DNA from 2 places in the Thalassotalea hakodatensis genome. Region 2 is predicted to be linked to the other one. Evidence: predicted binding sites of a transcription regulator. Region 2 holds the regulator's gene; the other holds the start of a gene.
The links. The regulator LexA, encoded in region 2, represses DNA repair genes until DNA is damaged. The targets are predictions, from matches to a motif close to TACTGTATNNNNATACAGTA.
Positions count from the first base shown of each region.

Region 1: the regulator LexA is predicted to act here: its motif matches at 8,157-8,176, upstream of QUE72_RS14845 (YebG family protein).

Region 1 is NZ_AP027365.1:3,334,646-3,350,467, forward strand. It holds gene thrC (threonine synthase) at 1-661, opposite strand, end outside; gene thrB (homoserine kinase) at 700-1,674, opposite strand; gene thrA (bifunctional aspartate kinase/homoserine dehydrogenase I) at 1,674-4,130, opposite strand; gene QUE72_RS14825 (sensor domain-containing diguanylate cyclase) at 4,394-5,350, opposite strand; gene QUE72_RS14830 (chemotaxis protein) at 5,350-5,958, opposite strand; gene QUE72_RS14835 (response regulator) at 5,955-6,320, opposite strand; gene QUE72_RS14840 (M48 family metallopeptidase) at 7,008-7,739, opposite strand; gene QUE72_RS14845 (YebG family protein) at 7,766-8,092, opposite strand; gene QUE72_RS14850 (DUF3718 domain-containing protein) at 8,585-8,857, shown strand; gene QUE72_RS14855 (isocitrate lyase) at 8,940-10,541, opposite strand; gene QUE72_RS14860 (LysR family transcriptional regulator) at 10,863-11,810, shown strand; gene QUE72_RS14865 (CidA/LrgA family protein) at 11,816-12,166, shown strand; gene QUE72_RS14870 (LrgB family protein) at 12,168-12,869, shown strand; gene QUE72_RS14875 (malate synthase G) at 13,222-15,423, shown strand; gene QUE72_RS14880 (hypothetical protein) at 15,593-15,822, shown strand, end outside.
Region 2 is NZ_AP027365.1:150,363-166,184, forward strand. It holds gene plsB (glycerol-3-phosphate 1-O-acyltransferase PlsB) at 1-1,308, opposite strand, end outside; gene QUE72_RS00660 (winged helix-turn-helix domain-containing protein) at 1,393-3,495, opposite strand; gene QUE72_RS00665 (nuclear transport factor 2 family protein) at 3,722-4,966, shown strand; gene QUE72_RS00670 (alpha/beta hydrolase) at 5,104-5,925, shown strand; gene lexA (transcriptional repressor LexA) at 6,006-6,629, shown strand; gene coxB (cytochrome c oxidase subunit II) at 7,196-8,698, shown strand; gene ctaD (cytochrome c oxidase subunit I) at 8,711-10,300, shown strand; gene QUE72_RS00690 (cytochrome c oxidase assembly protein) at 10,348-10,890, shown strand; gene QUE72_RS00695 (cytochrome c oxidase subunit 3) at 10,921-11,805, shown strand; gene QUE72_RS00700 (DUF2909 domain-containing protein) at 11,834-12,043, opposite strand; gene QUE72_RS00705 (SURF1 family protein) at 12,077-12,856, shown strand; gene QUE72_RS00710 (hypothetical protein) at 12,837-13,397, shown strand; gene QUE72_RS00715 (COX15/CtaA family protein) at 13,402-14,409, shown strand; gene cyoE (heme o synthase) at 14,421-15,323, shown strand; gene QUE72_RS00725 (SCO family protein) at 15,339-15,822, shown strand, end outside.

The DNA.
Region 1 (15,822 bases), 1.1 Mb from region 2:
CTTGTGCTAATAAACGACTGATGTTAATTGAATTTGCAGAGTTTAAGCCGATAGTCTCTTTCAACTCTTGATCATCAAAAGACTGTTTCACTAATGCCTGACAATCATCGAAATCACCTTCGATAGCAATCGTTTCTATATTACCACCTAACGTAGTAAACATTTTTTCTTGCAACAAGCTTATTTTGCCTTTCGGGTATAAAATAACCACGCGAATATTTTCAATGCCATGAAAGGCATGTGCTACCGCAGCACCTGTATCACCTGATGTTGCGGTTAGAATAGTGAGTTTTTTATCGCCACTAAAGGTTTGAAGACAGCGCGCCATAAAACGGGCACCAAAATCTTTAAAGGCTAAAGTTGGGCCATGAAATAACTCTAAAATTGCGCGGTTTTCACTGATAGGCTGTATTTGTGCAGGAAAATTAAAGGCATCAGTCACTATTTCTGTTAATTGTGCTTTCGTTAAATCATCTTGTACAAAGGGATAGAGCACTTGCACGCTTCGCTCTACCATAGGTAATGCTAATAACTGTTCAATGTTATCTAATGCTGGAATATTTTCAGGGAAAAATAAGCCTTGGTTCTTCCCTAGGCCTTGTTTAACTGCACCGGCAAAACTTACCTGTTCATCATTTTCTTTAAGGTTATAAAAATTCAAAATTGTTATCCTACTAAAAACGTAATATTGCTGCTCGCCTACTTATTTATTGGGCAAGCACCTTGATTATCGACACGGCAAACATGAACGAATCCCTCACTTTGCCCTGTACTTAATGTTTGTAAATAATGTTCTGTTAGCCAATTAGCAAAGTCATTGGCTTTTTGTTCGTTGTCGGTCACACAAAATAATGTTGGGCCAGAACCTGAAATACCAACCGCTAGACAACCTTGCTCACGTAAGTGAGTGCACGCTTGTTCAAACCCCGGTAATAAATGCTGACGATATGGCTGTGCGATAACATCATTAACAACTGAAAATGCCATTGCTTTATTACCTCGGTGGCAAGCATCAACAAAGGTAGCTAAATTTTGTCCAAAAGTAATCACATCTTTACGTGAATATGATGTTGGTAATACTTCACGGGCCGCTTTCGTTGAAACCTCAATCCCGGGGTATGCCATAACATAATAGCAATCATCAAATTGTGGGAGTGTTTGGCAAATCACATCGTCATCTGGCACCATCAGTTGTATACCACCATAATAACATGGCGCTACATTATCATAATGCAAACTACCACTAATTTGTGCCTCCATACGCCCCATTAGTTTCAACATCACAGCTTTACTAAATTGAAACTCACTTGTTACCTTATAAAAGTAATTCAATGCTTCCAATGCTGCAACTACCGAGCAAGCACTTGAACCAAGCCCACTACCTACTGGCATTTTCTTTTCCAATATCATGTTGACGGTTACAGGTTTTTGTCCAGACTGTAGCAAGGTTTCATTGAAAAGCTGCAAGCAATCCCAAACAATATTCTCTTTTGGATCTTGTGGTAACTTGTTCGCAAACGCCCCTTCTACTGTTAAACTGTTCTCTGGGCTCGCCTCAACAGTCACTACGTCGCCAAGTAAAGTGCCATCAACAGGTTTTACAGCTACACCTAATACATCAAAACCAACACTCATATTCCCAATTGAAGCTGGCGCAAAAACTGAAACGCTCATTAGTGCTGTTGCTCCCATGCTAATGTTCTTAATAAGTCACCAAATACACCCGCTGCAGTAACTGCCGCACCAGCACCATAACCACGAAGTACGAACGGTAATGGCTGATAATAACGGCTATGAATAGCTAAGGCATTTTCACCATCTTTAATGCTATATAAAGGATGTTCTGCACCAACCGCTTCAATGGATACTTGGCACTTCCCGTCAATAATATTACCGATATAACGCAACACTTTTCCTTCCTGTTTAGCGTTATTTACACGTTCAGCAATCACACCGTCAAGTTGTGATAAATTCGTCATAAAGGTTGCAACATCGCCACTTGCATCAAATGTTTCACCGAGTACCGAATCCACTTTAATGTCTGATAGCTCTAATTGCATGCCAGCCTCTCGCGCCATAATAAGTAGCTTTCTTGCCACATCCATGCCACTTAAATCATCACGAGGATCAGGTTCTGTAAAGCCATTCTCTTTAGCAATAGCTGTTGCTTGCGACAACGTCATTCCTTCATCTAATTTACCAAAAATATAGGACAGAGAACCTGATAGAACACCTTCAAACTGCAATAATTCGTCACCTGCCTTGATTAGGCTTTGCAAAGTATCAATTACTGGTAAGCCCGCACCAACTGTTGTTTCATAAAGAAAACGACGATTAGTCTCTTGGGTTGCTTGTCTTATGGCTTGATAATATTCCCATGTATCAGTATTCGCTTTTTTATTAGGTGTTACCACATGAAAGCCTTCTTTAATAAAGTCAACGTAACTCATAGCAAGCGCTTCATTAGACGTTGAATCAACCAGTACAGGATTTATTAAATGATTATCGCGAACAAAGCGCTTCACATTTTCTGCCGTAACTGCCACAGCATCTTTCCCTAAACAAGCCTGCCAGCTTTCAAGATTAATGCCTTCTTGATCAAACACCATGCCTTTACTATTTGCGATACCATAAACACGTAATGAAATATTTTGTGCTTTTAATTTAGGTTGTTGACGCGCGATTTGTGCAATTAATTCGCTACCAACCACACCACAGCCAACTAAAAATACATCAATAGTCGGTTTGTGTGAGAAAAAGTTCTGGTGACACACTTTTAATGCATCGGTGCATTTACGATTTTCAATGACCACAGAAATACTACGTTCAGAAGAATCTTGTGCAATGGCCACTACATTAACGCGTGCTTGAGCTAATGAAGAGAAAAACTTGGCTGCTACGCCTTGTTGGTGATGCATGCCATCACCCACTAAAGAAACAATGGACAGTTCATGCTGTAATGCAACGGGCTCTAATAAACCGTTAAGTAATTCTAATTCAAACTCTTGTTTCAAGCTTTGTTCCGCTTGCTTTGCATCTGCTGTATAAATACAAAAACTAATACAATATTCGCTCGATGATTGGCTGATCAATACGATAGATATCTTTTCACGACTCATGGTAGCAAAAACTCGACTAGCCATACCAACCATACCTTTCATGCCAGGGCCTGACACATTCACCATGGTTAAATCGTCTAAATTAGAAATTGCTTTAACTTGTTTTTTCTGATCATTTTCATTCGCAATCAATGTTCCTGGCGCTTTTGGATTTCCGGTATTTTTGATCAAGCAAGGAATGTGAAATTGTGCAATTGGTCCAATCGTTTTAGGATGAAGTACACTTGCACCAAAATACGATAACTCCATCGCTTCCTGATAAGATAAATAATCAAGTAATCGCGCATCTTTAATCAGACGAGGGTCTGCATTATAAACACCATTAACGTCGGTCCATATTTCACAACATTCAGCCTGTGCACATACAGCAAGCACAGCTGCCGAATAATCAGAACCATTGCGACCTAAAGTGGTGACTTGATTTTGGCTATTTACGCCAATAAACCCTGGCATTAAAGCAACACGATTGAGCGATGGATAGTATTGTTGAAATCTGTCTTTACACAAAACTAAATCTGCTAACGCATTCAGGTAAGCATCATTAGTATGTAGGAATTTTTCAGGCTCGATTAAACTAACATCAAAATCTAACGTTGCTAATACAGAATCTAGAATAGCAACACTCATTCGTTCACCCACACTGATAATAATTGCGCGTATATGATCTGGACAATAAGACAACATTGTTGCCCCTTGCAAATAACGACTAAGCTGATGCTCCCAATTCGCTAACGCTTGTTCTGCATGTGTTTTATTAAATTGTGGTAACGTTGCACTTAGTCCTTCAACTATGGTTTCAATCGCTGCAGAAAAATGTTTTAAATCACTTTGTAATGTATTTTCATCGCTAATATTTTCAGCCATCGCCACTAAATGATTAGTAACACCTTGTGGTGCAGAAACAACAACTGCTACCGAAGATTCCTTGCTCTGGTTCTTGATAATATCAGCCACTTGAACAAAACGTTCTGCTGTTGCTAATGATGAACCGCCAAATTTTAACACGCGCATGTTTACTTCCCCTAAAAACGAAAAAAGCCCGGAACCTTTGTGGTCACGGGCTTTGATAAAATACTTTCTTTTACACGTTAGCCGTCGACCACCATCCCTAACAGGGTGGTAGTGGTAATAATGGTAATAGTGCGTGTAATAGATTTCATGCTAGGTAAAATGCCAAAAATGTCATTTTCTGTCAACTACTAAATTGAATAGAACTAGACGATTTATGAATAAACTAAAACTAAAAATGTATATTTATTACATTTTTAGGTAGGTCAAACAGCGTTACTTAAATGGTTAACTTTATATTGATATGTTTGATTACGGCCCAATGCTTTAGCTTTATATAATGCAGCATCAGTATTTGCAATGAGATTTTCATAGCGTGTATCGCTTGGCTGAATACTCGCAACACCAACACTTGTGGTTACTGTTAACTCTTTATCTTGAAAAACAAACACTTGTTTTTCTAATTCAGCACGTATTCGCTCCGCAACATCTAACGCTCCACTTACTTCAGTTTCGGGCAAAATAACCGCAAATTCTTCACCGCCATAACGACCAAAAAGATCACATGAGCGCAATAATGCTTTCACACGCTGTGCCGTTTCTATTAAAACTTTATCACCGCATTGATGACCAAAATTGTCATTCAAACGTTTAAAATGATCTAAATCAAACATGATTAACGCTAAATCATGATCATACCTGCGAGCACGTGAAAATTCTTTCTCAAGGCACTCTTCCCAATGCTTGCGATTAAATATTTGCGTCAAGCCATCAATACGATTAGCTTTTGCTAATTCTTCCAGTGCTTTGTTTAATTTTCCTTGATAATGCGCGACATCAGTAGCATCTTCAATAAGAATACAAACATACTCAACGCTATTATTGTCTTCGATAGGAATAAAGGTACAGTTTTGTGCCATAAAGTGGCTATCTGTTGTAATGGGACGATGATGAGGTAATTCAAATAAATGATGCCGTTGCTCCCAAGAGCAAAATCCCGGTGAATTTAATGAGCTAACACTACTAAGTTTTCGATTAAACCAGCGCGTTGGCAATTCAGGAAAAACATCAAAAATACTACAACCAATCACTTGCTCAAGTGATTTATTCGCATGTACTTGCATAAAGCGATTAAACTCAACAATATTACATTCAAGATCAACAACAATGACCCCAGTATTAATTTGCTCAGCGATTGTTCTTCCTATGTCAGGAATACGCATTAGTACTCTTCCAAAATACGGTCTATCACTTGTGCAATATTAATGATCGCCGATTCAGGGATCAGTAAAATCATGTCACAATTGAAAGAATAATCGGTTACTTGATACGATATTTTAACTTTAAGTGCAAGATCCCAGTTAAAAGATTGTTGCTCGATATGTTCAGAAAACGCTGATTTACTTGACGGTAAGAAACGCGGAGCACTGTATGACATTTGATTATTAATCTGACTCGCAAAAACATTGAGAAACGTTGTTGTGAGTATTGAACTTAGATCAATAATTTGCTCTTCAAGCGTTAATTCGTCAGGATCATAACCAAGCAGATCTGCTAAACGATCCGAATCTTTTGGTTGATAAACCAGTAAAGCCTCACCGCGTATACCTTCGTAACCAAAAAATCCTTGGCTAACTACCGCTGCGGCTTGATCTTCAACGTTAAGCGCATCAGAGATATGTTTAGAACTGACTTGTTCTATACTAGGCACTTTCAGGTATACAAAAGTATCCAAATAACGCGCAAGTTGATCACTTGCTTGCCCCATTGCAACATTTATAATTTCTTGTAGACAATCTTGTTGATCTTCAGTTAAATCGAAATGGGTCATACTAAACCATTTTCCTTGAGGTGCTGTAATAACACTTCAGATTTTACCGGTTTGCGGATAAATGCTTTCGCACCTAACTCTAACACTTTGCTTTGCATTTCAGGCTGAATATCAGCGGAAATCACAAAAACGATTGGTGTGACTCCCATTTTTTGAATACCCTGCAATACGCCTACGCCGTCAATTTCAGGCATTGTCAGGTCAAGAAACAAAACGTCAATATTATTTGAGCGTAGAATTTTTAACGCTTCAACACCATTAGTAGCAATTTGAGCATTCGCAGCAAGTGTTTCAGGTAAGCTTCGTAACACTTGCTTTCGCGCTAGGTTAGAGTCGTCACAGATAAGTACAGACAGGCTCATGAAAAGAGAAACCTTATAACATTATTATTTTTGTACCTTTAATTTACCTTAATTTTAACGTGCTGTTAATGAATAAACGGTTAAATTTTAATTTTTTTTTGCACAAATATAGTATTAATTGTTGTATTTAACGGCATATATGAGCTAACCAGTTAAAAATACTTAGTATTTTATCCCATGATCATGTGAGCTTTTATTTTTTTAATCGTGTGTATTATCAAAAAAAGTAAATGAGTAGATTTCCTACATATCAAAGATATTGTGCCCTGCTGCATTAATGTTGCAATTCAGTTAAAAAATACGCGAGTAAAGGTTTACCACAGAGCGCCAATTTCTAATAATTATTTATTTTACTAGACTCATACTTTATATTTATTTTATCAGCGTTTACTAGCCTGTGATTAACATGATCACCCATAATGAAATACTCGCTGACACTAAATAGATTATCGCTGTTTTCCAAAGTTCATTAAATGCTTTCATCATCAACCTCCTTTAAGTTGTCAAAAAAATGTCACGTCAAATATGTATAAATTATCAACATTAATTAAACAATATTTATGCCAATCAGTAAGTTGACTTTTTTAAACGAAAATAATGAGGTGACTGTAATTCGAAAAAAGCAGTGAAAGCAGCATGTTTTGGGGATAAATTTTCTATAAATTAGATAGAATAAATGTATGCTATTTAGTATGTCGTCCATGTTAAATAATGCTGATGTTCTTTAAGCCATCGCTTTTCTGCTCTGTAATCAGGCAAAAAGGATTCAACTAAATTCCAAAAATCAACACTATGGTTTAAGAATTTCAAATGGCATAGCTCATGAGTGATCACGTAATCAATCACTGACTCAGGTAACATCATCAATAAATAATTAAGTTTGATATGGCCTCGATTATCACAACATCCCCAGCGAGCTTTATATTGCCTAATATGGAGATTTTTTGGTAATAAGTTTGTTTGCCGACTAAAACATCTAACTTTATCAGTTAAAATCAGCTCAGCCTGTTGTTTAAACCAACCTTCTAGTGACTTTTTAATTCGCAAACTCTCAGTGGTATCTGACAATGTTTTTCGGGTAGATAACGTGACAACAATTTGATTATTTTCGACAGCAACAAGTGATCTTTTGTCCTCTTTAATAATGAGTGGCGTTAACTTTCCGAAAAACCACACTTGGCCATGACGTGAAAGTTGATTTTGATATTCTTTTGCCAACTGTTGCTTACTTTGAATATTTTCAATCCATTGTTTTTTGAGCACCACAAGGTTTTCGATATACTTTAAGGGAACATCATAAGGTGCTTTAACAATAATGTCTTTGTTCTTAACCTGTAAAGCAATACGTTTACGCCGATGACAACGTAACAGTTGAAAGTTCAATCCCGTTGAACTTGTCATCGTATTAGTATTGCTCAAAATACAGCCAATTAAAGATATTGTATTTATGCGGCTTCATCAGTACTTTTTGCTTTTTTATCAGCAGTTACTTTAGGCTCAGAGCTCTTTTCTTTTTTGGTCGCCACTTTTTGTGCAGTCTTTGGTTTTTTCGCTTGCAATGCAATCAACACATCTTCACGATGTTTTGCCAAATAAACGCTTAATTCTTCTTTATCGGCATCGGTTAATTTAACTGGTACTTGGTTCAACATTTCGGCAAGATTATCCGCCATGTCTAACATTTTGTCGTATTCATCAGCGGCTTTTTTATCCATGAATGTTTCAACCTCCACACCTTGTCTTATGACAACAAATCGACTTTCAACGGCCATTAGTTTCCCTTATTTAACAGGTAAAATTTAACAATACATTCACTAAATATTAGTGAAATAACAAAACTGTACATTTACACAGTAAAGATACGTTATTTATAAAAAAATGCAATCAGAAATATAAAAATTGAAAAATATATCGCAATTAAACGTGCAATAAAGTGCAGAAAATAATAAAAAAATTTCACCGTTGAAAGAGGATGTAAAAGTCTATGAGTCAAGCTAGAATAAAAACGGTCAAATATAAATTAAAAACGATAAAAAACATAACTCTACTTATAAAACCACGCTGAACTTTATTGCATAAACTTTTACAGTGCTAAATTATTTAATGTATACATTCTGTAATCATTTTTGCCATTATTAAGGAATACTCCTTTGTTTTAAACCTTGTACATAATGGAAAAAATGATGAAAACATAATTAATCACACTTAGCATTACTTCTGTAGGACTTTTTACGCTGCTACTTAGTCAGGTGCAAGCTGCATCAATGGATAGTTATTTAGAAAAGTCATTAATTGCACTTTGCAAATCAACAATGAAAGGTAATTTACTGAATTTTAACCGTACCTTGAAATACTATCATCTGGCTGACAAAACTATCGCGAACGGTTTAGTATGTAATGGCAGTGATGTGACAGAATTCGCTCGCAAACATGGCGCTTATAAAAGAGCTAACAGGCTAGATAAACACTTGCGTAATTCTACTTCCATCACTGATATTGCAGCAGTCAATAAAATGAGTATCACATTCAAAGAATAACTTTTTTAAGCACAAAAAATCCCGTTTTAAACGGGATTGTTAACGTCACATGAATAAAAACTCTATATGATTAAAAATGTGCTTATGCAATATTAGCAAACTGATTCATGGTATTGTCTTTACCGCCAGCTTTTAGCGCAGCATCCCCAGCAAAATATTCTTTATGATCATCACCCATATCTGAGCCTGCCATATTTTGATGTTTAACACAGGCAATGTCTTGACGAATTTCTTGACGCTGAACATTCAACACATAACCAAGCATTCCCTGCTCACCAAAGTATTCTTTCGCTAGGTTATCGGTTGATAAAGCAGCGGTATGATATGTTGGTAACGTAATTAAATGGTGAAATATTCCAGCTTCACGCGCAGCATCTTGTTGGAATGTTCTAATTTTTTCATCTGCAGTGATGGCTAACTCTGTGTTGTCATAATCAACACTCATTAAACGCTCACGATCATAACTCGACACATCTTTACCAGCTTCTTTCATTGCGTCAAACACTTGTTGGCGAAAGTTTAATGTCCAGTTAAATGAAGGTGAATTGTTATAAACAAGTTTTGCATTAGGCACCGCTTTACGAATTTCGTCTACCATACTTCCAATCTGACCAATGTGCGGCTTTTCTGTTTCAATCCAAATTAAATCAGCACCATTTTGTAGTGAGGTGATGCAATCTAAAATACATCGTTGCTCGCCAGTACCTGGTTTAAATTGGAATAAGTTACTCGCAAGACGTTTCGGGCGCATCAGCTTACCCTCTTGTTTTAATAACACATCACCGTTAGAAATATCTTCTTCGCCAATTTGTTCACAATCTAAAAAGCTGTTGTATTGGTCACCTAAATCACCTGGTTTTTCTGTTACGGCAATTTGTTTTGTTAAACCAGCACCTAATGAATCGGTACGAGCAACAATAACACCATCATCAACGCCTAGCTCCATAAAAGCGTATCTAACTGCATTTATTTTTGCTAAAAAATCTGCATGTGGCACAGTTACTTTTCCATCTTGATGTCCACATTGTTTTTCATCAGATACTTGGTTTTCAATTTGAATACAACATGCTCCCGCTTCAATCATTTGCTTTGCCAATAAATATGTTGCTTCAGCATTACCAAAGCCGGCATCTATATCAGCAATAATCGGTACGACATGCGTTTGATGTTGCTCAATTTGTTGTTGTACAGTATTCAATTTAACATCATCACCACTTTCTTTAGCTGCATCTAGTTCTCTAAATAAACCACCTAATTCTCTTGCATCTGCTTGACGAAGAAACGTATAAAGTTCTTCAATAAGCATAGGAACCGACGTTTTTTCATGCATTGATTGATCGGGTAACGGACCAAACTCTGAACGAAGTGCTGCAATCATCCAACCAGAAAGGTATAAATAACGACGCTCCGTCGATTGAAAGTGCTTTTTAATTGAAATCATTTTTTGTTGACCAATAAAGCCATGCCAGCAACCTAACGATTGTGTATATAAACTAGCATCTTTATCGTAGGCATCCATATCTTTACGCATAATTGCTGCTGTGTACTTAGCAATATCGAGCCCAGTTTTGAATCGATTCTGCAAACGCATACGCGCTACTGACTCAGCATCAATTGATTGCCAATTATGCTGCTGTTTAATTGATGACTTAGCGTTTTCAACTTGTTGACGATATGTGGTCATTACTCTCTCCTAGCGATTTAAAATAAGACAATCACAATATGTAACTCATGCTGTAACTTGTCATACTGAACAACAAAAAGAGTAAGCCAACCACCAATCATAGATATAATATATAATTTTTATCATCACTATTCACATAAAAAATATCAAAAAATATTTAGACATTTTTACATTAAATAACAAATAGCTAGTTTATGTAGACTTTCATATTCAAATACAATAAAACCTAAAAAGAAGAAAGTTAGACTAAAATCTAGTTGATTTGCCATTCTATTAATGACATAAAGCTTATTTATTTAAATGATATAAGCTATTAATCAGATGAATATTTCAAAAATTGATCTTAACTTACTTATCTATCTAGACGTTTTGCTTCGAGAGAAAAATGTGACTAGGGCCGCAGGTCAACTAAACATTACTCAGCCTGCTATGAGCAATGGTTTGAAGCGTTTACGCACATTGTTTAATGATCCAATCTTAGTAAGAACATCTGATGGAATGGTACCAACTGAACGTGCTAGAGCACTTTCACCGATGATCAGAAAGATTCTACTTGAATTAGAAGAAGCATTACAAGGTGAGGAAGAGTTTAACGAGAAAACCAGTCAACGCGTGTTTCGATTAATGGCAAGCGATTACGCCGCTTCTACCCTCTTGCCAGTTTTACTTCGAAAAGTAAATCGCATAGCACCTAATGTGACAATCGATATTATGACCCCTAGCGACGTTAACTTTCATGATGTTGAAGCGGGCAAAATTGATATGGCAATCAACCGGTTTGATGAACTACCACAATCATTTCATCAAAAAACTATTTGGCGCGACGAATTTTCATGTTTATTAAGTGCAGATAATGAAGTTGTTACTAAATTCAACTTAAACAGCTACTTAGCTTCAAAGCATGTTTGGGTATCTAAAACCGGTTTTGGTGTAGGTGTTGGTATGGATCCAAAAGATGTGCAAAAACTAGGGTGGGTTGACGAGGCATTAGCGCGTTTAGGTAAAAAGCGAGATATAAAGGTTTTTACGCGTAGTTATCATGTGGCAATGCAACTCGCTTTTGAAGATGGCTTAGTTGCAACATTACCTACTAAGGCAGCCATGCTTCATAAAGATGATGCGAATTACACCATTTTAAAACCCCCTTTTGACATTCCAGATATTGAGCTAAAAATGATATGGAGCCCTTTACTGCATCATGATGCAAGTCATATATGGTTCAGGCAGCTAGTGATTGAAGCAGCAAATGAACACGGTAATGATCGTTAACCATTATGCCTGCGCCATTATATTCACTTATTGCCATCTTAGCCTGTTTATTTACAGGTTACGGAATTCATTTTGCCATTGGTGGCTTACCCCCTAGTCTTTACGGAATGATACTATTTACCATATCGTTACATTACAGGCTAATAGATGATAAAACGGTAGCAAATAGTATCAGTTGGACTTTAAAAAACATGGGCGTCTGTTTTGTACCTGCTGGTGTAGGCATTATTGAACACTATGACATAGTAAAGTCACATGGTATTACTTTGGTTATCATTACCTTTGTTAGCACCTGGTTACTGCTTACCTTTGTCGGATGGACAGTACAACAACAAGAAAATAAAAAAGCACGTTAACATGGTATTTTTTAGTTCTATATTGTTTTTTTGTCTGGTAACCATCTTGATTTATCAAGGCTTTGTGAAACTGCAACATCGGTTAAATCAGGTGTGGTTAAATCCTATGTTGTTTTCAGTAATTACGATTATTACACTGCTGATGTGGCTACAGATTGACTATCAAACCTATCAAACTAATAGTCAAGTAATAACGTGGTTATTGCAGCCTGCAGTAGTCGCTCTTGGTTATCCACTTTATCAGCAGTTGCACAGCATGAGAAGCCAATGGAAAAGTATCACTCTATTACTCACTATTTCCGCTTCACTCGTTGTTATTATTAGCTTTTCATCCACTTATCTTATCACCAAAGAGTACGGCATTTCTGTCTCCATAGCTTTAAAATCAATAACTACCCCGATTGCGCTAGCCATTACTGAACAATTAAATGGCAATCAGGCAATTACTGCATTTGCGATAATACTTGCAGGTTTATTTGGGGCAATAATGGGTGTGCCTTGGTTACAATTAATTGGTGTAAAATCTCATAAAGCACAAGGTATTGCTGTAGGAGCTGCGAGTCATGTTTTAGGCACTGCCACCATTAGTCAACTATCATTTCAACATGCTGCCTATGGTTCTTTAGCCCTGATTATATCGGCTACTATCACAGCCATTATTTCACCCGCGATCATCCATCAATTAATGATAATGCTTAACTAACGTATTGCTAATAACATAATATTTTACATCATACATTCATCAAAGATTGCTATTTAAAAACATACATTCACATCATGAATATCTGTTATCACAAAAGACAATACTTGTGCTTTTTGATTCTGAGCAAATAGCGAATGAAATAAATTTTTATTTAAAATCAATAAATTAAATAGAAAAACAAACCTTAGATCTTATTGTATATTTTTACTAAAAACTTCGCATAGACTTTTATGCTATTGAATAACCCTTGTTAACTGATACATTCATGCTGACACTGAATTGACAACACCCCTGAAAACTTTCTTTTTGATGTTGTTACTTTGATCACAACGAATAATGACGAGGAATCATCATGTCTGAACGCACGCATATAGCAGGATTACAAGTATCAACATGTCTTTACGAATTTGTAGAGCACGAAGTGTTAGTTGATTTGCCGATAAAAACAGCTGACTTTTGGCAGCAATTTGCTGCCATTATTGAAGATTTATCCCCTGTCAATGCTGCGTTACTACAAACTAGAGCCGATTTACAACAAGCGATTACTGCTTGGCACGAACAACCTAGTAATGATGTAAATAACATTGAAAGCTATAAAGCGTTCCTTGAAAACATCGGTTATATAGTGCCTAAGGTAGAAAACTTTCATATTACGACTGAAAATGTAGATGATGAATTAGCACAAATGGCAGGACCACAACTTGTCGTGCCTATTACCAACGCACGATTCGCACTCAATGCGGTAAATGCACGTTGGGGAAGTTTGTATGACGCGTTATATGGCACTGATGCTATCGCTGATCAAGAAGGCTATAGAAGAACCCAGGAATATAACCCCGTGCGGGGACAACAAGTGATTAGTTATGGGAGAGACTTTCTAGATAATGCGTTGCCATTAACCACTGGTTCTCATCAACAGGCCGTGAGTTATCAATATGTTGATAATGAGTTAATTATTACCCTTGCTGATCAAAAAACCGTTCGATTATATAACCCCTCTCAATTGTTAGGATTTCAAGGTGAACTGACTGAACCTAGTTGCTTGTTATTTGAACACAACGGTTTACGCTTTGAAGTTAACTTTAACGCAAACAGTGAAATTGCAGCAAGAGATCTAGCCGGTATTAGCGACATTACTTTAGAGTCAGCATTAACAACAATTATGGACTGTGAAGACTCTGTAGCAACAGTCGATGCTGAAGATAAAGTTTCGGCGTATCGCAACTGGTTAGGACTTAATCAAGGAAAGCTGTCGACAAAAGTGACCAAAAACAACCAGCATTTTGTCCGCAAAATGGCCAGCGACAAATGTTATAAAACCCCAGAAGGCAACAGTTTCAGTTTAAGTGGACGCAGTTTAATGTTTATTCGCAATGTTGGCCACTTAATGACAAACGACGCTATTATTACACAACAAGGAACGCCTGTTTATGAGGGAATTCTTGATGCAATGATCACGGCTACTATTGCCCTTTACGATATTCTAGGTAACAACCAATTAACCAACAGCACTAAAAAATCTATCTATATTGTTAAACCAAAAATGCATGGCCCAGAAGAAGTTGCCTTTTCAGTAGCCTTATTTAGCCGTGTTGAACGTGCATTAGGTTTAGCAAAAAACACCCTAAAAATGGGGATTATGGATGAGGAACGCCGTACTAGCGTTAATTTAAAAGCGTGTATTTTTGCCGCAAAAGAACGCGTAGTGTTTATTAATACTGGCTTTTTAGATCGCACCGGAGATGAAATACATACTTCTATGGCGTGCGGTGCGATGGAAAGAAAAAGTGCCATCAAAGATACCCCTTGGATTAGCGCATATGAAAATAGCAATGTTGATATAGGCTTACAGTGCGGCTTATCTAAAAAAGCACAAATAGGAAAAGGCATGTGGCCGATACCTGATAATATGGCTGATATGTTAAACAGCAAAATAGCCCATGTTAATGCCGGTGCAAACACCGCTTGGGTACCATCACCAACAGCTGCCACGTTACATGCCTTGCATTACCACCAAGTTGATGTCTTTAAAATAAGAGAGCAACTTTCAATACGTGTTCCTGCAAGCTTAGATCACATGCTTTCGGTACCTTTAGCTAAAGGTACCAATTGGAGTAAACAAGAAATCTCCGATGAACTCGATAATAATATTCAAGGTATTCTTGGCTATGTAGTTAGATGGGTGGATCAAGGTATAGGATGTTCAAAAGTACCAGATATTAATAATGTTGGGTTAATGGAAGATCGGGCGACCCTCCGTATTTCAAGCCAACATGTGGCTAACTGGTTAAAGCATGGGATCTGCCATGCTGAAGATGTAGAAAATAGTTTCAAAAAAATGGCAAAAATAGTAGATCAACAAAACAGTAATGATCCTGCTTATCAGCCCATGTGCCAAGATCTTTCATCAAATGTGGCATTCAATGCCGCTAAAGCCCTTGTCTTTGAAGCTGAAGAACAACCAAATGGTTATACTGAACCTTTATTACATGCTTACCGATTAAAAGTTAAGCGTTTGAATAAGACCGACAAAGCAGTCAGCTTAATCGCGTAATGAACCAATAATTCAATGGGAACAACGATTAATCTCAAAATTTCGACCGCTTATCCCAAAGCATTCGCATTTACTCGTTATTACAATTAAAGTAAAAATGTAATAACGAGTAAATGCAAAAGTTAGCAAAGTGTTAATTGCGCGATAAATTTGGTGAGAGGGTGAGACAATGAAATCATTGGCTAAACAAACACTAATCAAAAGTACCATCTGCATACTTTTATTAGGAACAGGAAGTATAAGCGCTGGACCAAGAACAAATATCGATTCTGAAAATTTAACAAAAACTCAAGCAAATTATATATTTTTTGCACCGCAAGTAATGTCACAAGGGACTAATTATTCTTCACTGTTTACATCTACCCAACATTACTCAACATTACTCACTAATAATACCAA
Region 2 (15,822 bases):
TACTTCCATAACATGTTCGTATCCAAGGTACACCGGTACTAATGTAAGTGGTCTATTAATGCCGCGTAACAAGCTTTGAATGGTCATAGCAAGCATGCCTGTTTTCGGCTCAAGTAATTTACCGGTTCTGCTGCGACCACCTTCCGAGTAATACTTTACTGAATACCCGCGTTCAAATAATAACCCTAAGTATTCGCGGAAAATAGCGGAATACATCCTATTACCTTTAAAACTACGACGAATAAAGAATGCGCCCGCTTTTCTAAAAATAGGGCCTGCTGGCCAAAAGTTTAAGTTAATACCGGCGGCAATTCTGGGTGTAACCAAACCTTGTTGGTAAATAATATAGGTGAGTAATAAGTAGTCCATGTGGCTACGATGACACGGCACATAAATAATTTCCTGACCGTCATCAGCAAGCTCCCGCAAGGTATTAGCATTATTAACATTGATACCGCTATATAACCTATTCCACAGCCAATGTAATACCCGTTCGCCAATGCGGATCATACCTTCGCGATAATCACCGGCGATTTCATCCATAATGATCAGGGCTTGTTTTTCAATTGCCTCTTTCGATATACCTTTAGCCTGTCTTTCATCTTCCATTAATCGCACGATTGAAGGGTTTTTTAATAAGGTTTTAAACATCTGCTGCCGGTGCATTAAGCGCGGGCCGGTTGCTGCTACTTTTTGGCGATGAAAATGGAAACGAGCAACACGTAACAGCTTATGTGCGTTACTTTCGTCACTACCAAATTTATCGGTCATATAGCGGATAGATAACGGCTCGCTGAGCCTTACTAACGTATTTCGCCCTAGAAATAAGACAATAAAGAATTTTTTTAGCCAACTTGGTGATTCTTGTTCTGCAAGTACTTCTCGTACACCGGTATTATGTTTTTCTATGGTAGGTTTTCGCCCCCACACTAAGCTTGCCGGTATCAGTTGTGCGGCAAGGTTTTCATCTTGTTCGTGCGCGTTAAGAATTGATAAGCTTTGCTGCATTGCACTCGATGCTTTTCTGCTAAATAACAATGAACTGGGTGTATCTATACATATGGTACGGGGAAAAGCTTGCCCTTTGATCATGACAGTAGATAATGGATCAGGCAGTGCGAGTTTTTTGCAGGCTTTTTGCAACGCCAGCAAGTCGCTAGCAGAACGATGCCTGACAATATAAAAGATTGGCTTGCTCTCACTATCGGTGAGTTTTTCTGATAGCTCGTCGGCGACGATTCGACATTTTACCCAAAGAAATATTGGAAATTTTAATAGAAGATAAAAAAAACTTCTCAACGCTGACATCTTATTTACTCATTATTGTGTGAACAAGAATTGTAGCATTATGAAGATGTGTTGTCTTTGCTTACGCGGGTGTTGCTTTTAATGCTAATCATCAGTGCCAACGGTTCTGTGAATATCACCCCCTAGGCTTTCTAAATGACTAACCATGACGCCGTGTTCCGCTACATCATAGCCATAGTAACCTTGTAGCAAGTGTTTACTGGATTGCCCATTGCTATTCAATGGTGTTTTAACTATGAAATAATCGCCTTGCTGTCGGGTTGCATAGTATAAGTTTTTATTGAATATTTTAAGGTGGATATATCCGCGAGGCATAACAAAACCTGTATCTATGACGGGTAAATTTTCTGCAGTCAATTGTTGTTTGAATTCTTCGAGTTTCGCTTTGAAAAGCCGATTTGTTGTTTGCTCAATTAAATACACATGTTCAGGGCTTTTATGATCAAGTAAGAGTTGTTTCCAGCGTAAGTCTAACGTTTGGTTATTGTTCGAATATGTGGTGATAATAGCAGGTGATTTCTGATTCAGTGAAGTGACTGCCACGGTATGATTATCTATCCAATCGATATTTGTGATTGGAGACTGACTAGTGAAAATTTTCTCTTCTTCAGTTAAAGAGAGTGTAGGATTTTCGCGATTTAGTGCTGCACGAGAAATTTTCCATACGTTATTTTGCGTCGCTATTAATAGCGTTTTATCATCAGGGCTTAGCTGTATAAATTGGAAGACATAATATTGTTCGAAGTTAGATAAAACAACCGCGTTACCATTAGCTAGATTTCCCAAATAGAGTTGGCTTTTTCCAGAGCGTTTAGACGAAAAGATATAACGATTTTCATGATGAAATAACGCAGGGATAATATCGTATACCGTTGAATTATTGATTATTAGCTTATCATTGCTATTGGTTAACCACTGATTACTAAAATTTGGTGAGCGAGTAGAAAATAGGATCGACTTATTATCATTGTGTCTAATCATATCACGTGATAAAAAGTCAGAAACACTGACGACAGAGTGGGCAGTTTTACCCTCAAGATCTGCTAATAATATTTGATGGGATGGCGGCGGAGCAAAATAATAAACATGTTTACCATCATGATGCCATATTGCTTCCGACACAAAATAATCCAACTGTTGATGTTTAACTAATTGATTTGTTGTTAAGTGCAAAACATAAAATTGCGTATTCCGTTTGGAATTCGTGTTCATGATTAACATTCTTTCACCATCTGGTGATACATCAAAAGCATGGTTTCCCATGCCCAAAGGTGAAGGTTGAAACAGTAACGATATTTGGTTGGTGTTTAAATCGTATTCATACAATTGAAAGCTCGTTTGCTCGGGTAAACGAGCACTATAAAAAAGGTGGTTTTTATTATTATCAAAATAAATATTACCCAAGACCATTTCAGAGCAATCAAATAACGGGGTTAAATTTTCCAGTTTCTGGTGTATCACCTGTGCTTTGACGACATAACATTGTTTCTGCGCCTGATGAGCAAAATACACTGACACTTGCTTAGTGCTATCATCCTGTATCCCTGCAATCAGTTTAAACATTGACACGTTATTAAGCGCAATTTTGCTTGCTTGTCCTGAGGTTAAATCTTTAAGCCACAGTTCTGTGTTCTTTTGATTTAGTTGCTCTCTTAAATACAGTAACTGGTTAGTTGAAGGAATGATTCTGGGTGAATGCTCTTGACCAGCTTGCCTAGTGATCTCCAAGGTGTGACTAGGTTTATCAAGCTGGCCATTATCATGCTTTAATAGTGTGAATAACAAGATGCTTAGCAATATCAAGGAAAATATGGTGCTGAATAGCAATGTTTGACTATTTTTTGAGTTATTGGTGTGTTCGGCGGAAGCTGTTTCTTTTTCGAACGCTTCTATAGGACAAATTAACCGATAACCTATTTTGGGTACTGTTTGTATATAAGTCGCATTTTTAGGGTCGTCATTGAGTATTTTTCTCAGATTTGCGATTTGCTTGTTCATAGCATTATCAGTGACATAACGACCCAACCATAAACGCTCAATGATGGCTTCTCGTGTTAACACTTGATTAGGACGTTCAATAAAAAGCAGTAATAATTGAAAGAGTTTAGGCTCAATGGCTATTTCTGTTCCTTGATGAATAAGTTTGCCGTGCGTGATATCGACACAAAATTGACCTAATTTGATCATTGATTAATTACTGCTTTGAACACTAATGGTTGAGGTACTTTATTCTGTCAGAGTTTCACACAGAGTTGAAATTAATCACCTTCAAAATCGTTATAAAATGCGCAATAAACTAAAAATTCACTTTTAATTCAGCTTTTTTCCCTAAGTTTTCACAACATTACACACAAATTGTGTGATGTTGTTTGTTGTTATGTCATTCAATGTATAAACACGATGAGGGTTAGTTATGACGATGATTTTAAAAGGTTCTTGGTTGATATGGTTGCTATTAGGGATGATCGTTTTTTCACCCCATCAAGCTAATGCAAATGAAGAAAAATACTATGCTTCGCTTCGTTATAATCATGTCTCTTTACATGCAGAAACTAAAGGTATTTTACCTATTTCACCACAACAGGCTGCAAAGCAACCGCACTATGTTTTTAAGTACAATGAGGCGGAAAAGCTGGTAGAGATAATTAACAATACTTATCAAAATGCAAAACTTCATCCGTTAACGCATTTTGCAGTAAAGCGCGTAAAAATTGACTATTCTACAGGCAAAAAAACACTTACCTTTTACGATATCAACAATAAAAGAATGCCAAATATTCGCGGCGTATTTAAAGAAGTGTATCGTATTGATGATACTGGGTTTGTTGAACAGCTCAATTTTTATGATGCAGATGATAAAGCGATGGAATCGCGTTGGAACATTGCTGAGTATCGCTGGCGCAAACATAACAACTTGGTGATTGAGCAACGATTTAATACTGCAGGCGTAAAACAGCCGTTATCACCTTATTTCCCCTTTAATGACACTGCGATTGAATATGATGATGCTGGCAATCCTTACCGTCATTTTAACCTAGATAAGGCGCTTAATATTGTTAATAACAAAGACGGTATTGCTTATTACGAAGATACATACAATGAGCTGGGTTTGCATATTAAATATGCTTATTATGATCAGAACTACCAATTGACGCTCAATGCATGGGGCTTTGCTTACGCAATAAAACACTATGATAGCCAAGGACAATATACTGGCCGAACAAAATATGACTTGCAAAGCGAAAAGATACCTAATTTACTTCCTAAGGCGGTGCTGAATGATAAAAAAGAGATTGAAGCCATTAAACAAGTATCAATTGATTATCTTAACGCCTTAAAACAATTAGACCCTAAGTTAATGAAATCAGTCATGCACCCTGACTTGTCAAAACATACGGTACCACCGTTTCCTGCCCCAAATGGTGAAGTTTCTTTGCGTGAAACGACTTATCAACGGATGATTGAACATGCAACTTACTGGAACCGAAGCGGTATACGCTTTCCGCCTATTATGACGAATCAAGTCACTGTATTAGATCAACACAACAATATAGCCACGGTGAAAATGGTTTCAGATAACTGGATTGAGTACCTGCATTTAGTTAAATTGAAGGGTAAATGGCAAATTAAGAATTTGTTGTGGGATTATAATCGTTAATCATGTAAAGGTCTGTTGCTCTTCGTGTTTCGTTCGAACAAAATTTAATTTCGGAAGATCAACAGACTCAAGGAATCACTGTGCGAAAAATAAAGAGTAAAGTAACAGCGGGTGTGATTAGCATCTTGTTAATAGTTATGGGATATAACATCAGTCAACAATATAGGCAGGAATACACCTCTAGTTATATTGATCAAACCATTTATTCTGAAACACTTGATGAACATAGAAAAGTTTTTATTCGTTTACCTAAAACGTATGATCAGAACAAACAGTATCCGCTCATTATAAGATCAGACGGGAATTTTAATTTAAAACGTTGGGATGAGTCGTTGCATTCATTAAGTGAACAGCAATTAGCTGAAGATACAATTCTAGTCTCAATACCTAATCTATTTTGGCAAGATACCCGCAACCGTGATTTAGTCCCCCCTTATGCAAGAAAGGATGTGAATATAGAAGCTCGTCCAGCTACAGAAAATAACCCAGAAATCTTTGGCAAAGCAGATTTGTTTTTAGCCTTTATTGAAAAAGAACTCATACCGCATATTGAAAAACAATTTAATGTTAATCAAAACCGAATATTAAGCGGCTTCTCAGCGGGCGGAAGTTTCGTGTTATACACCCTGGTAAACAAACCAGAGCTATTTACTGGCTATTTTGCCTTCAGCCCCGCAGCTTGGTATGACGACTCCGTGGTGGTAAAACAATTTAGTAAACATTTAGCTAACACGTCAGGGAAGCCGCTGTTTTTATATTTAAGCTTAGGCGCCAAAGAGAATGATATTATAACTGGTTCATTTGAAGGGCTACTTGAAGCGTTAAAAACAAAGGCTCCTAAAAATTTGTATTGGCAATCTAGCTATAGTGCTGATGCTGGCCATGCGGACAACCCATTTATTTCAGTACCGAAAGCGTTAAAAGCATACGATAACTTTGTTGAAAGTTTAAAAAATTAAAAGTTTTAATCACACAGTTGCGATTATTTACAGGCTGTATATACTAACAGTGAAGCTGTCCATATATACAGGGAATAACCGTGAGCGAGTTTAAGCCATTAACTAACAGACAAGAACAAATTTTTGATCTGATTAAAGAGAAAATATCAGAAACTGGTATGCCGCCTACCCGTGCAGAAATAGCGACCTTTTTTGGTTTTAAATCTGCTAACGCTGCAGAAGAGCACTTAAAGGCGCTTGCTAAAAAAGGTTACATTGAAATGTTACCAGGTACCTCTCGTGGTATTAGGTTAGCTGACGATTTTGTTGAGGAACAAGGTTTACCTTTAATAGGTAGAGTAGCCGCAGGCGAACCTATTCTTGCACAAGAGCATGTTGAAGAAAGGTACCAAATTGATGGTAGTTTGTTTCACCCTGCAGCAGATTACTTATTACGAGTGAACGGCGAAAGCATGAAAGACATTGGTATCTTCGACGGTGATTTGCTTGCCGTTCATCAAACGACTGATGTACAAAATGGTCAGGTTGTTGTGGCCAGAGTTGAAGATGATGTAACGGTGAAGCGTTTGAAGCGAGATGGTAATGTTGTATACCTTCATGCTGAGAACGAAGACTTCTCACCGATAAAAGTCGATTTAACCAGCCAACATTTCAATATTGAAGGTTTGGCGGTAGGTGTAATTCGATCTGCCGATTGGATGTAAATAATTGTATTGCTGGTAAACAGGTATTATCGCTTTTTCTGGGGAATAACACCTGTTTTTCATTCTCTTGATTAAAAATCAACCTTTAATTGCTAAATCTTCATATTAACCAGTGCTCACTACCAAATAACCCTGTGTATAAGTGCTTTTCTGTTTAAATAATCGCCATCTATAATAAAGCGAAGAAAAAACTTTTTTAGAGTAAATGCTTAAAAAGTATACATTTGCGCTATGCCCTGTGTAATGCACCCTCCAGTCGTTTAGAGTTTATACTCAATTGTATTTATTATCTTTTTATTGCTTATGTCGATCAAATTAAAAATTGACCCAGATCAAATATTAAGTAATTCTAGAACAGAAAGTAAACAACACTAATAATAAGGCGAACTTTCACCTGTTTAAAAAATCGCCATAAAAAATAACAATAAAATCGCATCAAAAACATAAGTAAATAAGAGCTAAGTAATACTAAAGTACTTTGTTTTTGACTTAGAAAGGGTATAAGGAGATGTCGAGTGAAAAGACGTAACCTAGGTTGGCTGTTATCTGGAATTTTATTTCCCGGTATGGCTTGGGCTGATTCAACGTTAAACATGACCCCTGGGGTCACAGAGATAAGTAACGAAGTATACGGACTACACATGTATGCTTTGTATATTTGTACGGGGATAGGTGTTGTTGTATTTGGCGCCATGATCTGGTCAATGATTTTCCATCGAAAGTCGAAAGGCTTTAAACCTGCAACGTTCCATGAAAGCACTAAGGTTGAAGTGTTATGGACAGTAATTCCTATTATCATTTTGATCGCAATGGCATGGCCAGCAACCAATACGTTAATCGCGATGGAAAATAATGATAATTCTGATTTAACCATTCAAGTGACTGGGTCTCAGTGGAAATGGCATTATAAGTATTTTGATCAAGACATTGAATTCTACTCTGTATTATCCACTCCGCGTGAACAGTTCGATAACAGAGCGGGCTTAGGTGACGTAAAAGGCGAAAATTATCTTTTAGAAGTTGATAAACACTTGGTAATTCCAGCCAATAAAAAAGTACGTTTTCTGATCACGTCTGATGATGTAATTCACTCTTGGTGGGTACCGGCATTTGCTGTTAAACAGGATGCCAATCCGGGTTTTATCAACGAAGCATGGGCAAACGTACCTGAACCCGGTATTTATCGCGGGCAATGTGCCGAGTTATGCGGTAAAGATCATGGTTATATGCCTGTGGTTGTTGAAGTAAAAACAGAGCAAGATTACCTTGCTTGGGTTGAAGAACAAAATCGCCTGAAAGAAGAAGCAAAAGCTGCTGAAGCGGCGTCATTAAATGCATCATTGTCGATGGATGAATTAATGACCTTGGGTGAAACTACATACACCGCTTATTGTGCAGCATGTCATCAACCAAATGGTTTAGGATTACCACCAGCATTCCCAGCATTAAAAGATAGTGCTATCGCGAAAGGCGATGTAAATGCGCACATTGATATTGTGTTTAATGGTAAAGCAGGAACTGGTATGCAAGGTTATGGTAAGCAGCTGAGTTTGAAAGAAATAGCTGCGGTAGTAACTTATGAGCGTAATGCTTGGGATAATAATACTGGCGATACAGTACAAGCCAGTGATGTACAAGCAGCGTCAAGTGGTTCAGAAACCACGACCGAAGCTACACCTGTTGAATCTGATGTCACTGAAACTGAAACAGTTGAGCAAGTTGCACCGCCGGAAGAAGATCTGAGTAAAACTTATTCACTAGAAGAGCTAATGACAAAAGGTGAAGAAGTATATGCAACGCGATGTGCGGCGTGCCACAAAGCGACAGGTGAAGGCTTACCACCAGCATTTCCTTCCTTAATTGGTAGCCCTATTATCACAGGTGATGTGTCTGCCCATATTGATATTGTTGTTAATGGCAGCAAGAAAAACCCAGCGATGGCAGCTTTTAGCAGTCAGTTAACGAAAACAGAAATAGCCGCTGTTATTACTTATGAGCGAAATGCTTGGGGTAATGATTCTGGTGATCTTGTGCAACCCGCCGATGTTGATGCGGCAAGTGCTAAGTAAGGAGGACGAATAATGACTACTGATACTATTCACGACTCGCATGGGCACGATCATCATGATCATAAAATGACGGGTATTAAACGCTGGCTTTATACAACAAACCATAAAGACATAGGTACATTGTATCTATGGTTCTCTTTTATTATGTTATTAGTCGGTGGCGCTTTAGCGATGTTAATTCGCTTAGAGTTGTTCCAACCAGGTTTACAGTTTGTTGAACCAGACTTTTTTAACCAATTAACCACCGTACATGGTTTAATCATGGTATTTGGTGCCATTATGCCAGCCTTTACAGGGTTTGCTAACTGGATGATCCCAATGATGGTAGGGGCGCCAGATATGGCATTACCTCGTATGAATAACTGGAGCTTTTGGATTCTACCTTTTGCTTTTGCTATTTTGCTGTCATCATTTTTTATGGAATCTGGCGCACCAAACTTTGGTTGGACATTCTACGCTCCGCTTTCGACGACATTTTCGAATGGCAGTACAGCATTCTTTGTATTTGCGGTTCATATCATGGGTGTGTCATCCATTATGGGGGCAATCAATGTGATCGTCACTATTATGAATATGAGAGCGCCTGGTATGACATATATGAAGATGCCGCTATTTGTGTGGACATTCTTTATCACCGCCTATCTATTGATAGCCGTAATGCCAGTACTAGCCGGCGTGGTAACCATGGTGTTAACCGATACCTATTTTGGTACTAGCTTTTTTGATGCTGCTGGTGGTGGTGACCCAGTTATGTTCCAACATATCTTTTGGTTCTTTGGGCATCCAGAAGTATACATCATGATATTACCGGCTTTCGGTATTGTATCTACGATTATTCCTACTTTTGCGCGTAAAAAGCTCTTTGGTTACAGCTCAATGGTATACGCAACTGCATCTATTGCCTTTTTATCGTTTATCGTATGGGCGCATCACATGTTTACCACGGGTATGCCATTATTTGGTGAGCTGTTTTTCATGTATTGCACCATGCTGATTGCCGTACCAACAGGGGTTAAAGTGTTTAACTGGGTAGCCACGATGTGGCGAGGCGCAATGACGTTTGAAATACCGATGTTGTTTTCATTGGCGTTTGTTATTTTATTTACCATTGGTGGTTTTTCTGGATTAATGCTGGCATTAACGCCTGTAGATTTCCAATACCATGATACGTATTTTGTAGTAGCGCATTTCCATTATGTCTTGGTAACAGGTTCATTATTTTCAATTTATGCTGGCGCATATTATTGGTTACCTAAATGGACCGGCCATATGTACAACGATAGGTGGAGTAAAGCACATTTTTGGTGTTCGTTAATTTCAGTCAATATTTTGTTTTTCCCAATGCACTTTTTAGGCTTAGCGGGCATGCCTCGACGTATTCCTGATTACGCGCTGCAATTTGCTGACTTTAATAAATGGGTGAGTATTGGTGGTTTTGCGTTTGGCTTATCACAGCTAATTTTCTTAGTAGTCGTGATTAAGTGTATTCGCGGTGGTAAAAAAGCGGAAGCAAACCCTTGGGAAGCTACCGAAGGCTTAGAGTGGACCGTTGCAAGTCCTGCGCCTTATCACACTTTTGAAACACCACCAAAAATTGATTAATCAATAGTGGATAACGAGTAATAGTTTAGCAACAGTAAGGAGAAAATATGTCTAAAGGTACAGATCAAAATATTCAAAAAACGGTGAAAAAGCTTATGCTGATCGTTTTTGCAATGTTTGGTTTTGGCTTTGCTATGGTGCCTTTATATGATGTGTTTTGTGATATTACTGGTTTAAATGGCAAAACGTCTAATGTTGCTGCACAAGAGAATCAAGAGGGTATTGATAAAAGCCGCTTGATCACTGTGCAGTTTATTAGTCATTTGTCTAAAGGGATCCTATGGAAATTTGAACCAATGGTTAAGGAAATCAAGGTGCATCCAGGGGAAATGAAACTCGTTAAATTTTATGCGAAAAATGAAGCCACTCATGACATCATCGGACAAGCAGTACCTTCTGTTTCTCCGGGAAGAGCGGCTATTTATTTTCAAAAAATAGAGTGTTTTTGTTTTAACCAACAACCTTTAAAAGCGCAAGAAGATGTGGAAATGGCATTACAGTTTTATGTTGATACTGAGCTGCCAAAAGAAGTCAGTACCATCACCTTGTCTTATACTTTATTTGATATTACTGGTCGAATTGAGTCATAACGGTTAACGCGAGATCACAGGGGAAAAAAGATGACAACAAAAGAATATGAATCTTATTATGTGCCCGCCAAAAGCCATTGGCCTATTGTTGGTGCTGTAGCTTTATTTTTAATTGCCGTTGGTGCAGCAAATTACGTCACTGACCTTAAAAATGAGCAATCTGGTTTCGGCGGCTATATTTTAATAGCGGGTATCGCACTTGTTATTTATATGGTTTATGGCTGGTTTAGTAATGTGATCACCGAATCGATGGCAGGTAAATATAGCCATCAAATGGACACCTCATTTCGTCAAGGTATGAGCTGGTTTATTTTTTCAGAAGTGATGTTCTTCGCCGCCTTTTTTGGTGCACTTTTTTATGCGCGTATGTATTCCGTGCCTTGGTTAGGCGGTGATGGCAATAATGCCATGACCTTCGAAGTATTGTGGCCTGAATTTACTGCTCAGTGGCCACTCATAGCAACACCAGATGGCACAACGACGACAGCAATGGGTTGGTATGGTTTACCACTGATCAATACGGTTTTACTATTAACATCGTCTGTTACTGCGCATTTTGCACATGTTGCCTTAGAAAAAGATAATCGTGGACAACTAAAATTTTGGTTAGGTTTTACTATTTTATTAGGGGTCGTTTTCCTTTATTGCCAAGGCCTTGAGTACGCCCATGGTTATGCAGAAGAAATGAAGCTCTACTTAACCAGCGGTATATATGGCAATACCTTTTATTTACTGACAGGATTCCATGGTATGCACGTTACTTTGGGAACGGTGATGTTGATCGTGATGTTTATACGCATCATGAAGGGGCATTTTACGCCAAAAAATCACTTTGCTTTTCAAGCAACCAGTTGGTACTGGCACTTCGTTGATGTAGTGTGGGTAATATTGTTTGTGTTTGTCTATATTATCTAAAATTAATGGCACGCTGAGCGTGCCATTTTTAATATGGGCGAGGGTTTGGTGTGATCACACCTGTTAAAACCCCAACAAGTAATAACAACACAATCACAACAGAAGTCATCACGCGACGTCCAATAAACTTCGACATACTGGGCTTATTGGGGTCGTTTTTACTCATCAAGCGTAGTGCTTGAAATAGGTTATAAATCATATATATGAGTAAGCCTATAATAATTACCTTGATGATCATTGTTCCCTCTATTTAATTATCTATCGGTGTTGTATGAAGGTAGCAAAATTAAAAGATTATTTATATCAGTTAAATTGGCTATTGGTCATTTTAACTTTGCTAGTCTTTAGTGGATTAATCAAGCTTGGTTTGTGGCAGGTATCAAGAGCGGTTGAAAAAGAACAACGTATCGAACGTATCGCTGACATACAACAAAAAGAACAGCATTCGTTGGTCAGTATATTGTCGTTGATAGATGATGAAAATATTAATGATTTACCCGTCGCAGTTGTTGGCCGCTTTGATAGTAAGCACGTTTTTTTGCATGACAATCAAACCCATCAAGGGCAGGTTGGTTACCGCGTTTTACAAGTATTAACCAGCGAATATGGTAGTGTGTTAGTGAATTTGGGCTGGATAAAAGGTGATAGAAGTAGGCAAACGTTACCAATAATTAATCCTGTTGAGGGAACCCACAAGATCAATGGGCATATCAGAATGCTTGAATCCGGATTTATTTTATCGGAACAAGTTTTTTCAAACGTTAGTTGGCCGTTAATTGCTCAACAAGTCAATTTGAATAAATTTTCACAATTAATTGGTCAAAAACTGTTGCCCTTTGTCATTTACTTAGATAAAACAGAGAGCATAGGATTTGAAAAAAACTGGCAACCTATCGTGATGCCACCTGAAAAACATCGGGGTTATGCTTTTCAGTGGTTTTCGTTAGCACTTGCTTGGCTTGTGTTAATGCTAAGTGCCAGTATTTGGTTTTATAACAATAAAATCGACAATAATAATAAAAAGGATCCCAATGTCAGCAGTAAAAAATAAAAGGGCTCGACAAGCTTTTATCATAGTCATCGTAGTCTTTGCTTTGCCTGTAATACTCGCAAAATTAGCATTACACTTTCAATGGTTTGATTCAGGTGTCACCAATTATGGGCAATTATTTGCATCGGAAAAGTCGTTAACTGATTTAGCGCTAGACCAAGAAGCCATCAAAGAACAATGGTTGTTACTGTATTATCCGAATAAAAACTGTCAACAAGTTTGCCAACATGCGTTAACCACGATTAATAGTACTTATGTGTTGTTGGGGAAAGAAATTCCACGAGTAACGCCTATTATACTTACCGATACCGTATTTTTTGACAATCACCGCGATAAACTCACTCACCATAAATGGCAAAACTGGTCGTTAACAAAAGAAGCGGCATTAGAGCTGAGTGAAGGCGATGTGGTTATTGTTGATCCGCTAGGAAATTTGGTGGTGAAGCATTTAACCCCTACCGAAGATAGTGAGATAGTGTCGATGGGTAAAAAACTACTTGCTGACATGAAAAAGCTTTTAAAATATTCGAGAGTGGGGTAACGCTATGCAAGATAAGAATATTGTTACTATTCGGAAGCTTGTTTTTATCAGCATTTTGTTGGCAATTTTGGTTGTGAGCTTAGGTGCTTATACCCGATTAACTCATGCTGGACTTGGCTGTCCTGATTGGCCTGGTTGCTATGGACATTTAGATGTGCCGAATACTGAAGCACAAATCGCGAAAGCTGAACTCGCCTTTCCTGATCGTCCTGTTGAACCGCATAAAGCATGGAATGAAATGATCCATCGCTATTTTGCTGGCACGTTAGGGTTATTAATTTTAGCAATAGCATTGTTAAGCGTTAGAGCGAGAAATGCAGGCGCGCCTGTCTTTTTACCCACACTTATTTTATGCGTAGTCATTTTTCAAGCAGCACTCGGAATGTGGACTGTCACCATGAAATTAATGCCGATTGTGGTGATGGGGCATTTAATCGGTGGTTTTACCACGCTATGTTTGTTGTTCTTACTTTATTTACGATTAAAACCCTATCGTGTACCTGGTGGTGACCCTGCCATTAGAAAATATGCCCGTTATGGCATTATTGGCTTGGTATTACTGACAGGACAAATAGCGTTAGGAGGTTGGACATCGTCTAATTATGCGGCACTCGTGTGCACAGAATTACCTATATGTCAGGGAAATTGGAGTGAGGAGTTAACCTTTGAAAACTCATTTGATTTAATACCACCTGAACGAGAAAGCTATGAGTTTGGTCATTTACAGCATGATGAAAGAGTGACGATACATGTCATGCATCGCTTTGGTGCTATTCTTGTTAGTGTGTATTTATTATGGCTAGTCTTTACTATTTTCACCAAAGCGCAAAGCCAATTTTTTAAACGTTGTGCGCTTGGTTTATTGGCAACATTATTGCTGCAAATAGGGTTAGGTGTCAGTAATGTTGTCTTGTCATTACCATTGTTTATTGCAGTGAGTCATAATGTTGTGGCTGCTTGCCTAATGTTAATGTTGATTTTGCTGACATACAGCTTAAAACGGAAAACGTAGGGGAAAGTAATATGACATCAGCACAAAATGCCATTGAGCGTACTACATCGGCGTCGTGGCGAGATTACTATGAAATTACTAAGCCTCGTGTTGTTGCGTTGTTAGTACTTACTGCGCTTGTTGGTATGTGTTTGTCTGTACCGGGTGCAATTCCATGGCAAGTGCTAATTCCTTCGATAATTGGCATTGGCTTTTTATCTTCTGCAGCAGCGGCAATTAATCATATTGTTGATGAAAGAATAGACAGTGTAATGGCACGGACACATAATCGGCCTGTTGCTACTGGCCGGTTAACAACGACACAAGCCACTATTTTTGCCGCGCTATTAGCGTTAGCTGGATTTGTAATGCTGTATTTCTTAGTGAATCCATTAACGGCTTGGTTAACGCTTTCAGGGCTTGTGGGTTATAGCTTTGTTTATACGATGTATTTAAAACGTGCAACGCCACAAAACATAACCATTGGTGGGCTTGCTGGTGCTATTCCTCCTTTACTTGGCTGGACAGCGGTGACCAATGAAATTCATCCGCATGCATTATTATTAGTGTTGCTTATTTTTACCTGGACACCACCGCATTTTTGGGCACTAGCTATTCATCGTAAAGATGATTATGCCAAAGTAAACATTCCCATGTTACCGGTAACGCATGGCATCAGCTTTACAAAAACTCAGATATTGTTGTACACCATTTTATTGTTTGTTGTTGGATTACTGCCTTATCTTGTTGGCATGAGTAATTGGCTGTATCTGGTAGGAGCTATAGTGCTTAACTTGATATTTTTTGTGTATGCATGGAAGTTAAAGTTTAATGCTGATGATAATACGGCAATGGACACTTTTAAGTTTTCTATCATCCACTTAATGTTATTATTTATTATTTTATTGGTAGATCACTACCTGTTACCGGTTTAGCGAAAGGGCATCGTTGTGAATAAGTTATTGGTTGTTATTGTGGCTGTTATCGCGCTGGTTAGCGGTATATTTATCTATAAATCAGCGTTTAATAAGGTTCAGCCTGAATTTTCATTGTATTATCAAACCCCTCGAGTTATTCAACCGTTTACAATGACTAAACATACTGGTGAACAATTCAGTAATACACAATTAAAAAATAAATGGTCGTGGGTGTTTTTTGGTTATACTTCCTGCCCTGATGTGTGTCCAACAACACTACAAGAACTAAATTTTCGTTATGATGATTTAAAAGCTGTCGCTGATAATACTCAGGTAATATTAGTGTCGGTTGATCCGCAGCGTGACTCAGCAGCACGTTTAGCAAAATATATTGCTTATTTTAATCAAGAGTTTATTGCGTTAACGGCGGATCATGCATCGTTATTTCCATTTGCCCGAAATTTAGGCTTAATGTATGCCATTTCAGATGAGGCACAAAGTTCAAGTTATTTAGTCG